2 regions of the Pseudomonas sp. FP2335 genome follow, and region 1 is predicted to be linked to the other one. Evidence: riboswitches for the same ligand, from Rfam matches in the RefSeq annotation. Region 1 holds a riboswitch; the other holds the start of a gene.

What was found. Region 1 has a riboswitch for cobalamin ahead of cobO (cob(I)yrinic acid a,c-diamide adenosyltransferase). Riboswitches for the same ligand answer to the same signal wherever they lie in the genome.
Region 2: another riboswitch for cobalamin. It lies ahead of cobW (cobalamin biosynthesis protein CobW); the one in region 1 lies ahead of cobO (cob(I)yrinic acid a,c-diamide adenosyltransferase).

What each region holds. Positions count from the first base shown of each region.
Region 1 is NZ_CP117437.1:4,332,280-4,339,722, reverse strand. Features, by position in the region: gene hda (DnaA regulatory inactivator Hda) at 1-1, shown strand, start outside; gene PSH81_RS19445 (C40 family peptidase) at 215-844, shown strand; gene PSH81_RS19440 (C40 family peptidase) at 989-1,525, shown strand; gene PSH81_RS19435 (sorbosone dehydrogenase family protein) at 1,656-2,969, opposite strand; cobalamin riboswitch at 3,069-3,304, shown strand; gene cobO (cob(I)yrinic acid a,c-diamide adenosyltransferase) at 3,384-3,995, shown strand; gene PSH81_RS19425 (cobyrinate a,c-diamide synthase) at 3,992-5,383, shown strand; gene bluB (5,6-dimethylbenzimidazole synthase) at 5,380-6,030, shown strand; gene cbiB (adenosylcobinamide-phosphate synthase CbiB) at 6,027-6,935, shown strand; gene cobD (threonine-phosphate decarboxylase CobD) at 6,928-7,443, shown strand, end outside.
Region 2 is NZ_CP117437.1:2,555,251-2,562,693, forward strand. Features, by position in the region: gene PSH81_RS11405 (CbtA family protein) at 1-223, opposite strand, end outside; gene PSH81_RS11410 (CbtB domain-containing protein) at 235-423, opposite strand; cobalamin riboswitch at 520-721, opposite strand; cobalamin riboswitch at 1,425-1,625, shown strand; gene cobW (cobalamin biosynthesis protein CobW) at 1,718-2,779, shown strand; gene cobN (cobaltochelatase subunit CobN) at 2,783-6,544, shown strand; gene PSH81_RS11425 (ATP-binding protein) at 6,544-7,443, shown strand, end outside.

The DNA of each region.
Region 1 (7,443 bases):
GCCAGCCCTTTGTTTTCGGGGCTTTCGGCAAAATCCAGGCGCCAGAAAACCTGCGTTTGGGCCGGGTTAACCACGCAAATCGGTCGCATAGGGTGTTAAGGGCTTAGATGTCATCGTCCAAACAAGAAGTCACATAGATCACGATTGAATTTGCAAATCGATCTGATAGCGGGCATAGTCTCGGCTTCTTTACACATCAGCCACGGTCGTGCCCATGCTAAATCGCTTCGCACCCCTCGTGCCTCTCGCACTCGTTACCCTGTTGTTTGGTTGCGCCTCCCACCCTCAACAGGTGGCCGAGCAGCAAAAACCTCAGGTTCAAAATCAGGCAAAATTCGTCGCTGCACAGTCTGCTTCTGTTTATGAAGAAGAGCTGGCGACTGAAAAGGAACTGGGCGCCTTCTCCGGCAACAAGCCTTACCAGCTTCCAGTCCTGGCCGACAGCATTCTCGAACGCGGCATGTCCCTGATCGGTACCCGTTACCGTTTCGGTGGTACCTCTGAAGCCGGTTTCGACTGCAGCGGCTTCATCGGCTACCTGTTTCGTGAAGAAGCTGGCATGAACCTGCCACGCTCCACTCGCGAAATGATCAACGTGAATGCACCGTTGGTCGCACGCAACAACCTCAAGCCCGGTGATCTGCTTTTCTTTAGTACTGCTGGCCGTGGTCGCGTAAGCCATGCCGGTATCTACCTGGGCGATAACCAGTTTATCCACTCAAGCAGCCGTCGCAGTGGCGGTGTCCGAGTCGACAACCTGGGCGATAGCTACTGGAGCAAAACCTTCATCGAAGCCAAGCGTGCACTCGCCATGGCCCCGACGACGGTTACCGCTAGCAAGTAAACTTAAAGTGATACTTGAAGTTTGACGTGTAAGCGCTAGAATCCCTGGATATTGTTGTAAACCGTACGCGCGAGCTCTGCTTGCGCGTTCTGGTTTTCAGCGTTCGGCAGCGAAAGCCGCATCCAGACCAGGATTGTTCTGCACATGTCGACCTCGGCCCGCCTGATTCTTATTGTTTGCGCCGCGCTCCTCAGCGCCTGCGCCAGCCGTCCACCGCCCGCTCCCGTAGCGGTGAAGCCCAAGCCGGTGTTCAACTATTCCACCCAGAATTTCTCGCCTGTCGCCGAAGACGTACTCTTTCGCGCGCTCGGCCTGGTCGGTACGCCTTATCGCTGGGGCGGCAACACGCCGGACTCAGGCTTTGATTGCAGCGGCCTGATCGGTTTTGTCTACCGCGATGCGGCCGGCATCTCCCTGCCACGCACCACCCGCGAACTGATCGTGATGCGCGCCCAGGATGTGAGTGAAGAGAACCTGCAAACCGGTGATCTGCTGTTCTTTGCCACCGGCGGCGGCTCACAGGTCAGCCATGCCGGCATCTATGTGGGCGAGGGCCGCTTCGTGCACGCGCCGCAAACCGGCGGCACGGTGAAGCTGGACACCTTGTCCAAGGCGTATTGGCAGAATGCTTACCTGAGCGCCAAGCGCGTGTTGCCAGGGAATCTGGCACGTAATCCCTGAGCTGACAGAGATCTGAATGTGGGAGCGGGCTTGCTCGCGAAGGCGCCGGATCAGACCACACATCTGTGACTGACACACCGCCTTCGCGAGCAAGCCCGCTCCCACATGGGTTTTGTGGTCTGAAGCCTGTCTACTTAGCCGCCGACACCCGCCACACCTTATTTCCCACATCATCTGCCACCAGCAAATCCCCCTGCTGATCAATCACCACGCCCACCGGCCGGCCCATGGCTTTCTCGTCTTTGTCGAGGAACCCGGTCAGCACATCCACCGGCTGTCCCTTGGGCTGGCCAGCCTCGAACGGTACGAAGATCACCTTGTAGCCACTGTGGGGCTTGCGATTCCACGAACCATGCTGGCCGATGAATGCGCCATTCGTGAAGGGGGCGGGCAATTTGCTGTTCTCTGCAAACGTCAGTCCCAGCGAGGCGGTATGCGGGCCTACGGCGTAGTCTGGTGCAATCGCCTTGGCCACCAGGTCGAGGTTTTGCGGATTGACTCGCGCATCCACATGCTGCCCGTAGTAGCTGAACGGCCAGCCATAGAAGGCGCCATCCTGAACCGAGGTGATGTAGTCCGGCACCAGGTCGCTACCGATTTCATCGCGCTCGTTCACCGCCGTCCACAGCTTGCCGCTTTGTGGTTCCCAGGCCATGCCGTTAGGGTTGCGCAGGCCCGAGGCGAAAATGCGGTGCTGGCCGCTGGCGCGGTCTACTTCCCAGATCGCCGCCCGGCCTTCTTCTGCCTGCAGGCCGTTTTCACCAACGTTGCTGTTGGAGCCTACGCTTACGTACAGCTTGCGGCCGTCTTTGCTCGCCACCACGTTCTTGGTCCAGTGGTGGTTGATGCTGCCGCCGGGTAGGTCGACCACCTTGGTACCGGCTGCCTTGATCGCGGTTGCTCCCGGTTGGTAGGGGAAGCGCAGCAGCTTGTCCGAGTCCGCCACATACAGATCATTGCCCACCAGGGTCATGCCGAAGGGCGAATTGAGGTTTTCAAGAAATACTGTCCGGGTCTCGGCGATGCCATCGTGGTCGGCATCGCGCAGCAACGTGATGCGATTCGGGCTAGGCACACCTGCACCGGCTCGGCCCATGACCTTTTCCATTACCCAGCCACGAATGCCCTTTGAGTCATCGGGTTTGGGCGGCGCATTGGTTTCTGCCACCAGTACGTCGCCATTGGGCAGCACATACAGCCAGCGCGGGTGGTCCAGGCCCTCGGCAAACGCCGCCACCTGGGTGCCCGCGGCGGGAGTTGGCTTCGCACCCGCAGGCCAGCCGATGGCTGGCGCGATGTTTACCGTGGGGATCAGGGTCTTGTTCGGCTCCGGTAGCTTGGGGGAAGGCCCGGTTCCGTCAGACACTTGCAAGGTCGAACTTTCACCGCAGGCGGCGAGGGCGCCTGCGAACATGATCAGTAGGGCAAGTCGGGTCTTGTGCATGTTTTTCTCCTGGGTACCTGCAAGGGTAGAGGCATGCAGCGGTCCGATGGTTCAAGTGCGAAGCCGGCTTTAATTGACGCTCCACCCCCAACCCTCTACCCTTCGCGACTTGTTCCAGGTGCTCTGTGACCCACGGGTCGACCGAGTGAAACAGGGAAGCCGGTGAGTGAGCGCACTTGTACACAGTGCTGCCGCGATCCCGGCGCTGCCCCCGCAACGGTAAATGAGTCAAGACCCTGCTTTCTGCCACTGTATCGCCCCGCGATATGGGAAGGCGCAGCGTCGGCGATCGCCACTCATGAGCCCGGAGACCGGCCTGAAACATCCAACAGCATCACGGTGGGCGATGCTTGGCTGTCTGTTTTGTCTTTTTCCTGCCCGCCGTTTTTTGTCCAGCCCCAACGGAGAGCTGCCATGACCGATTCCCCTGAACGCGACGAACGCCACCTGGCGCGCATGCTGCGCAAAAAAGCCGTGATCGACGAGCGCATCGCCAACTCGCCCAACGAATGCGGTTTGCTGCTGGTGCTCACCGGCAACGGCAAAGGCAAGAGCAGCTCTGCGTTCGGCATGCTGGCTCGGGCCATGGGCCACGGCATGCAGTGCGGTGTGGTGCAGTTCATCAAGGGGCGCAACAGCACGGGCGAAGAGCTGTTCTTCCGCCGCTTCCCTGAGCAAGTGCGTTTTCACGTCATGGGCGAAGGCTTCACCTGGGAAACCCAGGACCGCCAACGTGACATCGCCGCCGCCGAAGCCGCCTGGGCGGTGTCCCGCGAGCTGCTGCAAGATCCCGCCATCGGCCTTGTCGTGCTTGACGAACTGAACATCGCCCTCAAACACGGCTACCTCGATCTGGACCAAGTACTCAGCGACCTGCAAGCCCGTCCGCCGATGCAACACGTGGTGGTCACCGGCCGTGGCGCCAAGCCCGAGCTGATCGAAATGGGCGACACCGTCACCGAAATGGGCATGCTCAAGCACGCGTTCCAGGCCGGTATCAAGGCACAGAAGGGCGTCGAACTTTGAATCAGCCCCGTCATTGCCCGGCCGTCTTGATCGCCGCACCGGCGTCCGGCCAGGGCAAAACCACCGTCACCGCCGCGCTCGCCCGTTTGCACCGCAACCTGGGGCGCAAGGTGCGCGTGTTCAAATGCGGGCCGGACTTTCTCGACCCGATGATCCACGAGCGCGCCAGTGGTGCGCCGGTGTATCAATTGGACATGTGGATGGTGGGAGAGCAGGAAAGTCGTCGCCTGTTGTGGGAAGCCGCCGGCGAGGCTGACCTGATCCTCATTGAAGGCGTGATGGGCCTGTTCGACGGCACGCCGTCCAGCGCTGACCTGGCGCGCCACTTTGGCGTGCCGGTGCTCGGTGTGATCGACGGCACCGCCATGGCCCAGACCTTCGGTGCCCTTGCGCTGGGCCTGGCGCGTTATCAGCCGGACCTGCCGTTCGCCGGCGTGCTGGCCAACCGCGTGGGCACGCTGCGCCACGCACAATTGCTCGAAGGCAGTCTGACCGAAGGCCTGCGTTGGTACGGGGCGCTGTCCCGCGAGACCGGGATCGAATTGCCCAGCCGCCACCTAGGCCTGGTACAAGCCAGCGAACTGAATGACCTCGACCTGCGCCTCGATGCCGCCGCCCAAGCCCTGGGCAGCAGTTGCGAAGTCGCATTGCCGCCGCCGGTGACGTTCGCTGCGCCGCAGATCATTGAGGCCGAGCCGTTGCTCAACGGCGTACGCATTGCCGTGGCTCGCGACGAAGCCTTCGCCTTCACCTACGGCGCCAGCCTCGATCTGTTGCGGGCGATGGGCGCCGAGTTGCACTTCTTCTCGCCGATCCATGACCGCCAATTGCCTGACGCCGACAGCCTGTATCTGCCGGGTGGTTACCCGGAATTGCATCACCAGGCGCTGTCGGAAAATACCGCGATGCTCGATGCGATCCGTGCCCATCACGCTGCTGGCAAACCACTGCTCGCCGAGTGCGGCGGCATGTTGTACCTGCTGGACTCGCTCACCGATGTCGACGGCCAGCGTGCCGAGTTGCTCGGTCTGCTGCAGGGCGATGCCGTGATGCAAAAGAAACTGGCCGCCCTGGCCCTGCAAAATGTCGAACTGCCGGAAGGCACATTGCGCGGTCACACCTATCACCACTCCCTGACCAGCACCGACTGCACGCCGATTGCCCGTGGCGTGAGCCCCAACGGTGGGCGTGGTGCCGAGGCGGTTTTCCGACAGGGGCGGATGACGGCTTCCTACGTGCACTTTTACTTTCCGTCGAATCCGGCGGCGGTGGCGGCACTGTTTGCGCCAGACCGGGAGGGCGCTATCGCAGGCAAGCCCGCTCCCACAGGGGATCGCGTCGAAACCCAATCCAATGTGGGAGCGGGCTTGCCCGCGAAGAGGCAATGACCGACAACGCCTTCCCAGAAGCCGACCGCCAGGCCGTCTACCGCGCCATCGCCGAACGCCGCGACATGCGCCACTTCAGCGGCGGCACCGTCGCGCCTGAACTGCTGCAGCGCCTGCTCCAGGCCGCACACCAGGCCCCCAGCGTCGGCCTGATGCAACCCTGGCGCTTCATCCGTATCAGCGACCGCCAGCTACGTGGGCAAATCCAGCAACTGGTGGAAGAAGAACGCATCCGCACCGCCGAAGCCCTGGGCGAGCGCTCCGACGAATTCATGAAGCTCAAGGTCGAAGGCATCCACGATTGCGCCGAGGTATTGGTAGCAGCGCTGATGGACGACCGCGAGCGCCACATCTTCGGTCGTCGCACCTTGCCGGAAATGGACATGGCCTCGCTGTCCTGTGCCATCCAGAACCTGTGGCTGGCTGCCCGCGTCGAAGGCCTGGGCATGGGCTGGGTCTCGCTGTTCGAGCCCCAGGCCCTGGCCGACCTGCTGGGCCTGCCGCCCGGCGCCAAACCCCTGGCCGTGCTGTGCCTGGGCCCGGTCGCTGCGTTCTACCCGGCGCCGATGTTGCAACTCGAAGGCTGGACCGAGCCGCGGCCGCTGAGTGACATGCTGTACGAAAATTCTTGGGGAGTGAGTCAATGAGTGTGGCCTTGCTGTGTGTCGCCGCAGTCGCGCTGGATGCGCTGCTGGGCGAACCCAGGCGCTGGCATCCGCTGGTGGCGTTCGGCAATTTCGCCGGGCGCATCGAGCAACGCTTCAACAGCGGTGGCCGGGGCTGGCGCAGCCATGGCGTGACCGCGTGGTTTATCGCCGTGGTGCCGTTGACCCTGCTGGCCACGGCTTTGTCGTGGGCGCCGTATATCGGCTGGATCTTGGAGATCCTGGCGTTGTACTGCGCCCTCGGCATGCGCAGCCTTGGCGAGCACGTGATCCCGGTCGCCCAGGCGCTGCGCAGTGATGACCTGGACGAAGCGCGAAAACGTGTGAGTTACCTTGTCAGCCGTCAGACCAGCGAACTGGACCGTACCGAAGTCGCCCGCGCCGCCACCGAGTCGGTACTGGAGAACGGCAGCGACGCGGTATTCGCCGCGCTGTTCTGGTTTGTCGTTGCCGGTGTGCCGGGCGTGGTGCTGTACCGCCTGAGCAACACCCTCGACGCCATGTGGGGCTATCGCAACGAACGCTTCGAGCGTTTCGGTTGGGCGGCGGCCAAGATCGACGACGTGCTGAACTATATTCCTGCGCGCCTGGTGGCATTGACCTACGCGTTGCTGGGCAAAACCCGCCTGGCGTTGAAGTGCTGGCGTACCCAGGGCCCGACGTGGGACAGCCCCAACGCCGGCCCGGTGATGGCGGCCGGCGCTGGTGCGCTGGGTGTCGAATTGGGCGGCGCCGCGATTTATCACGGCGAAGTACATCAACGTCCGCAACTGGGCGAAGGCCCGGCGGCGGATGCGGACTCCATCGACCGAGGCTGGCAACTGGTGCAGCGCGGCGTATGGTTGTGGCTGCTGATCCTATGCGCGGGGGCGCAATTCTATGCTTGAGCACGGTGGCCGGCTGCGCAAGGCAGCGATTCAATACGGGATTGCCGAGGCCGATTGGCTCGACCTGTCCAGCGGCCTCGCGCCGTGGCCGTGGGCGATCCCGGAAATTCCGCTGCGGGCCTGGGCGCGCTTGCCGGAAACCGACGACGGCCTGGAACGCGCCGCCAGCGAATATTACGGCGCCGCCCATTTGCTGCCGGTGCCGGGCTCCCAGGCGGCGATCCAACTGTTGCCGCGCTTGCGGCGGGCGGGCAAGGTCGGCGTGCTGTCGCCGTGCTATGCCGAACACGCCGAAGCCTGGCGCCGCGCCGGTTATGTGGTGCGCGAAGTGCTGGAGCAGGAAGTCGACTTCTTTCTCGACAACCTCGACGTGCTGGTGGTGGTCAACCCGAACAATCCCACCGGCCTCAGCCTGAGTCCGCAACGCCTGCTGGACTGGCACGCGCGGCTGGCGCAGCGGGGCGGCTGGCTGGTGGTGGATGAAGCCTTCATGGACGTCACGCCGCAC
Region 2 (7,443 bases), 1.8 Mb from region 1:
TAGAGAGTACGCGCTGCCAGCCGTCTTCCGGCTCCCAGGCTTCGGCGTCGTGGGTATGGGCAGCGGTGCCGGCGGTATGCTCGTGCATCACCTCGGCAGGGGCTTTTTCAAAGGTTTCCGCCTGCAAAATCAGCGGGGCGACCCAGAAACTTTGCAGCAGGGTCAGCAGCAGGGCGGCCAAAAGTCCGGTGAACCCTGCGGTTTGCGCAATACGCTTGATCATGTCGGCAGGTCTCAATGGCACGGGAACGCGGCGCTGTGGCGGGTATCGTGGGCAGCGTTGTGCACCGCCTCGATATGCGAGAAACCGGCGAAATACACCAGGCACGCGCCGAGGATCGACGCACCGATGGCGGCGGTCAGGCGTTGGCTCAGGGTAGAGGTGCGGCTGGCGGAGTGCGAGGTGCTGCTGATGATCGACATGGCGCGTCCCTTTCAGGTGTCTGGGTGAAACGAGCGCATGAAAACCCCGCGAGCCAGGCACGCAGGGTTCTGAACAGCGCCCGCCCACCGCGGGTTTGTTATCTGATTTTTTCGGGCCGGTCTCCGGGCTTGCGAGGGGCTCAATGCCTGAAAACGTCGCCTTCCCATGCCTTGGGCACAGTGGATATGACGTTTCGCTCGCTTACCGTTGCGGGGGCAGCACCGGACTGTCATGCGTACATGAGTCACCGGTTTCCCGTTTCACCCTTTGCAGGGCACCCGAAACAAGATGTGTAGGAGAGCATGGGGGGGGGAGGGGAGTCAATTGGGATGTGGTTTTTGGTGGTGGTGGTGGTGGTGGTGTACATATCCGTTTCTTCGGTAACGGCCGCTTATGGTTCCGCTCTTACAGCGGGTCACTTTGGAAAAGCCCCAAAGTAACCAAAGGGCTCTTGCCCCAACACTCGGCACCTCGCCTAGGCTCGGTGTGCCCTCACTCCGGCTTGAATCCGTGGGCCGCCGTCATGGGCCATCCCTGGCCCAGGACGGCTAACCCGGCGTCCTGCCGGGTTGCCCACGGATTCAAGCCTGCGTTCGGCCAGCGTGTTTAACGGGGCAAGTGAGATCAAAAGCCAGAGCGCGGCGGCCTTAGAGGCGACCGGCATTTTTTATGGTGTTCACCCTCGACTGTGGGATCTGGCTAGCCTGCGATGCAGGCGACTCGGTACATCAGACGCACCCAGTTGATGCCATCGCAGGCAAGCCAGTTCCCACAGGGGAACCCGCCCGCTTTCTCGATCAGGCCGGCTGTCAGGCCGCCCAAATCCATGTCGGATTAAGGGCACACCGAGCCTGGGCGAGGTGCCGAGTGTTGGGGCAAGAGCCCTTTGGTTACTTTTGGGCTCTTTCCTAAAGTGAGCTGCCGTAAGGAGTCGCCGTTACCTAAATAACGGATATGTACACGAACCCAACCCCATCATTGACCATCCCCCAAGCACTGCGTAGCCTTGCACCCTCGAGGTTCTTCGGCCCAGGCCGAAGCTAAGAAGGGAACGCGGTCCAAGCCGCGGCTGCCCCCGCAACTGTAAAGGGTTCAGTTGACTGCCACGCCACTGCCGACAAGGCGGGAAGGCGCAGCCAGCGCCGGTCGCAAGACCTGCAAGCCCCAAGCCAGGAGACCTGCCTCGCAATCGATTTTTCAATTCAACCGGGCGGGGTGATCCGGTGACGAAATCCGCTGCTGCGCACTGTCGCAGGGCCTATCGTCCCGTATGCCCGCCCCCAAGGGCATCCGATGAAAACACTGGCCAAACTCCCCGTCACCATCGTTACCGGCTTTCTTGGCTCGGGCAAAACCACCTTGCTGCGCCATATGCTCGACAACGCCCAGGGCCGTCGTATCGCCGTGATCGTCAACGAATTCGGCGAGTTGGGCATTGACGGTGAAATCCTCAAGCAGTGCTCCATCGGTTGCACCGAAGAAGAAGCCAACGGCCGTGTCTACGAGCTGGCCAACGGCTGCCTGTGCTGCACCGTGCAGGAAGAGTTCTTCCCGGTGATGCGCGAGCTGGTTGCCCGGCGCGGCGACCTCGACCATATCCTCATTGAAACCTCCGGCCTGGCTCTGCCAAAACCCCTGGTACAAGCCTTCCAATGGCCGGAAATCCGTAGCGCCTGCACGGTTGACGCGGTGATCACCGTGGTCGATAGCCCAGCCGTGGCCGCCGGCACCTTCGCCGCATTCCCGGACCAAGTCGACGCCCAGCGCAAACTCGACCCGAACCTGGACCACGAATCGCCGCTGCACGAGTTGTTCGCCGACCAACTGGCCAGCGCCGACTTGGTGATCCTCAACAAATCCGACTTGATCAGCCCGGAAGACCTGGCCCGTGTGCGCCTGGAAGTCGCCGAAGAACTGCCGCCGGCCGTGAAGATCATCGAAGCCAGCAGCGGCCGTCTGCCGCTGGACGTGCTGATTGGCCTGGGCGCCGGCGCCGAAGAGCATATCGACGCTCGCCACAGCCATCACGATCATCACCACGAAGGTGAAGACGACCACGACCACGACGCCTTCGACTCGATTTCCATCGACCTGCCGCAAGCCGACGAGGCGCTTTTGCTCGACGCCCTGACCCAGCTGGTGGTGCAACACGGCATCCTGCGCGTCAAAGGCTTCGCCGCGATCCCGAACAAGCCGATGCGCCTGCTGATCCAGGGCGTAGGCACGCGTTTCGATAAGCACTTCGATCGCGCCTGGGCTGCCGACGAAGCACGCATCACACGTCTGGTACTGATCGGTCAGGACCTCGATGCGGCGGGTCTCGAAGCGCAACTGCGCGCTGCGCTCAGCGTTTAACCCATGCACCTGCTCAGGACCCAGCCCGGTGGTTTCGTCTCGGACGACAATATTGCCGACCTTGGCCAAACCCCCGCTGAACTGGTGATCCTGTGCAGCGGCGACTCCAGCCTGGCGCTGCTGGCCGAAGCGGCCCAGCAGTTGCCCGACGATTACCCGAGCCTGCGCCTGGCCAACCCCATGCAGGTGCAGAACCACGCCTCGGTCGACCTGTATGTCGACGAGGTGTTGCGCCACGCCAAGGTCATCCTGATCTCGCTGCATGGTGGCATCGGCTATTGGCGTTACGGTATCGAACGTCTGGTGGAGCTGGCCGAACGCGGTGTTCAACTGATCCTGGTGCCGGGCGACGATCGTCCCGACCCGGAACTCAGCGGTTTGAGCACCGTTGGCGCACAAGAACGTGATCGCCTGTGGCACTTCCTGCGCCAGGGTGGCTTGGGCAATGCGCTGGATTTCTATCGCTGCCTGGCCAGCGCTTACCTGGGGCGCGACTATGCCTGGGCCGAGCCGCAAACCCTGCCGCGCACGGCGATTTATCACCCGCACAAAGCCAACCCCCGCTTGAATGACTGGCAGGCGGATTGGCAGGCCGAGTTTCCGGTGGCCGCGGTGCTGTTCTACCGCTCTCACTTGCAGGCGGCCAATACCGGTTTTATCGATGTGTTTTGCCAACGCTTGCAGGCTGCGGGCCTGAACCCGTTGCCGATAGCGGTGGCCAGTTTGAAAGAGCCCGGCTGCCTGACGGTCGTCGAGGACCTGCTCGATGAGGTCGGCGCGGGGCTGATCCTCAACACCACCGGGTTTGCCCAATCCAGTCCGGAAGCGCCGCATTTGCGCCCGTTTCGCCGCAATATCCCGGTGATCCAGGCGATTTGCGCCCAAGACAACGAGCCGGGCTGGCAGGCCAGTGAACAAGGCCTGGGCCCGCGCGACTTGGCGATGCATATTGCCTTGCCGGAGCTGGACGGGCGCATCATCAGCCGGCCGATCAGCTTCAAGGATCTGGCCTGGCGCAGTGAGCGCAGCCAGTCGGATGTGGTGTGTTACCGCGCCGCGCCCGAGCGCATGGATTTTGTTGCCGAACTGGCGCGCCGTTGGGTCGAATTGGCACGGGTGCCGAATGCGCAGAAACGCATCGCGCTGATCCTCGCCAACTACCCGACCCGCGACGGCCGTATCGGCAACGGCGTGGGCCTGGACACACCGGCGGCGACGCTGAACATCCTGCGTGCCCTGCAAGCCGAAGGGTATCCGCTGCCCGCCGAATTGCCCCCGAATGGAACGGCCCTGATCCATGACCTGCTCGGTGGCGTCACCAACGACCTCGACAGTATTGATCTGCGTCCCTGTCACCAAAGCCTGGGCCTGGACGACTACGAGGCGATGTTCAAACGCCTGCCCGAAGCCAATCGCCAGGCGGTTATTGAGCGTTGGGGCGCGCCCCATAACGATCCGATGTTCCGCGACGGCCGCATGATGATCGCCGGCCTGCGCCTGGGCCTGACTTTCGTCGGCATCCAGCCTGCGCGGGGTTATCAGGTGGACGCCAGCGCGGTGTACCACGATCCCGATCTGGTGCCGCCTCATGGCTACCTGGCGTTCTACTTCTGGCTGCGTCACACCTATGGCGCCCACGGCGTGATCCATGTGGGCAAGCACGGCAACCTGGAATGGCTGCCGGGCAAGGGCGTTGGCCTGTCGGAAAACTGCTGGCCCGATGCGCTGCTGGGGCCGTTGCCGAATATCTACCCGTTTATCGTCAACGATCCGGGCGAGGGTGCCCAGGCCAAACGCCGCACCCAGGCGGTGATCATCGACCACCTGATGCCGCCGCTGACCCGTGCCGAAACCTACGGCCCATTGCGCGACCTGGAACTGCTGGCGGACGAGTATTACGAAGCGCAACTGCTCGATCCTCGCCGCGCCCTCGAGCTGCAAAAGGACATCCTCAAGTTGGTGCGCGAAACCCGCATCGACCAAGAGCTTGAACTGGATAAAGAAGCTGACGCCGCCATCTGGCTCCCGCGCCTCGACACTTATCTGTGTGACTTGAAGGAGTCACAGATCCGCGACGGCCTGCACATTTTTGGCGAGTCGCCTGACGGCCGTTTGCGCATCGACACTTTGCTCGCGCTGCTGCGTATCCCCCGTGGTGATGGGCGCGGTGCGCAGTCGAGTTTGCTGCGGGTATTGGCCAAGGCCTTCGAGTTGGGCTTCGATCCGTTGGATTGTGCACTCGCCGAACCCTGGACCGGTCGTCGTCCCCTGGTGTTGCAGAAGATCGACCCGCAGTTGTGGCGTACCGCCGGCGATACCCGCGAGCGCCTGGAGCTCTATGCGGCGCGCTTGATCGAACAGGCTCTGGAAGGCCCGCTTGAGCAACTGGAGGAGCCTGGCTGGGAAGGCGTGAAGGCCGTCATTGAAAGCCTGCGCATCGTCGTTGCGCCGCGCCTGGATGCCTGTGGTCCGGCGGAAATGCGCGGCCTGCTGGATGCCTTGAGCGGTCGGTTCGTGCCGGCGGGGCCGAGCGGTGCGCCGAGTCGCGGGCGCCTGGATGTACTGCCCACCGGGCGTAACTTTTTCACGGTGGACGTGCGCAACCTGCCGACCACCACGGCCTGGCGCATCGGTTTTCAATCCGCCAACCTGATCCTTGAGCGGCACTTGCAGGATCACGGCGATCACCTGCGCCAGCTCGGTTTGTCGGTATGGGGCACGGCCACCATGCGCACCGGCGGCGACGATATTGCCCAGGCCATGGCGCTGATGGGCGTGCGCCCGGTCTGGGCCACGGGCAGCCAGCGGGTGGATGACTTTGAAATCCTGCCGATCAGCCTGCTGGACCGCCCGCGTGTTGACGTCACGCTGCGGGTGTCGGGGTTCTTCCGTGATGCCTTCGCCAACCTGATCCGCCTGTTCGATGCGGCGGTGCAGGCGGTGGCGGCATTGGACGAGCCGGACGATCTGAACCCGTTGGCGGCCAAGGTGCGCAGTGAGCGCGAGGCGTTGCTGGCGTCTGGCCTGGACGCAGAAGCTGCGGCGAAACAGGCCGGCTGGCGCATCTTCGGCGCCAAGCCCGGAGCCTATGGCGCGGGCGTGCAGGGTGCGATCGACGGGCGCCTGTGGCAAAGCCGCGAGGACTTGGCCGAGGTCTACCTGAACTGGGGCGGCTATGCGTATGGCGGCTCCGACGAGGGCACCGCCGCCCGTGGGCAGTTTGCCCAGCGCCTGAGCCAGGTACAGGCGGTATTGCAGAACCAGGACAACCGCGAGCATGACGTGCTCGATTCCAACGACTACTACCAATTCCAGGGCGGCATGCTCGCTGCCGTGGAAACCCTGAGCGGCGACAAGGCCGCCAGTTACCATGGCGACCACAGCCAGCCGGACTTGCCGAAAATCCGTACCTTGAAGGAAGAGCTGAACCGGGTGATCCGCTCCCGCGCCGCCAACCCCAAGTGGATCGAAGGCGTGAAACGCCACGGCTATAAAGGTGCGTTTGAAATGGCTGCGACCGTGGACAACCTGTTCGCTTTCGACGCCACCACCGCGCTGATCGACGATCACCAATACGCGCTGCTTGCCGACGCCTATTTGCTCGACCCCGACACCCGCGCCTTTGTGCAGCAACACAACCCCGCCGCCCTGCGTGACATGGCCGAACGCATGCTTGAAGCCCAGCAGCGCGGCATGTGGCAGGAGCCGGGGGCTTACCGTGAGGCGTTGGAAAACCTGTTGCTGGATATAGAAGAAGACAGCTGATGACTGATATCCCCCATTTCCCGCTGTCCGCCGTGGTCGGCGCCGACGCATTGAAACTGGCGCTGTGCCTCACCGCCATCGACCCGAAGATCGGCGGTGTGCTGATCGAAGGCCCGCGTGGCATGGCCAAGTCCACCCTGGCGCGGGGCTTGGCGGACCTGCTGGTCAGTGGCCAGTTTGTCACCTTGCCGCTGGGCGCGACTGAAGAGCGTCTTGTTGGCACGCTGGATCTGGACGCGGCATTGGGTGAGGGGCGGGCGCAGTTTTCGCCGGGGGTGTTGGCCAAGGCTGATGGCGGCGTGCTGTATGTCGACGAAGTCAATCTGCTGCCCGACCATCTGGTGGATCTGTTACTGGACGTGGCTGCCAGCGGCACCAATCTGATCGAGCGTGACGGCATTTCCCATCGCCATTCGGCGCGTTTCGTACTGATCGGCACGATGAACCCGGAGGAGGGCGAACTGCGCCCGCAACTGCTTGATCGCTTCGGCTTTAACGTGGCGCTGAGCGGGCAGACCTTGCCCACGGAACGCGGGCAGATCATCCGTCGGCGCTTGGATTTTGACACTGACCCCGCGGCGTTCTGCGCGCAGTGGGCCGAGCAACAAGCCGCTCTACAGAGGCGCTGCACCGAGGCGCGAGCGCGGCTTGAGGCTATTGCGCTGGATGACCAGACTTTGGCGCAGATCACCGAGCGTTGTTTCGCCGCCGGCGTCGACGGCTTGCGCGCGGACCTGGTCTGGCTGCGCGGCGCCAGGGCCCATGCGGCCTGGCGTGGTGCCAGCGCCATTGGCGAAGAGGACATCGAGGCCGTCGCCGACTTTGCCTTGCGCCATCGCCGCCAAGAGCAATCTCCGCCGGCCAGCCCGCCGAATCAAGGGCAATCCCCCAAGTCCTCT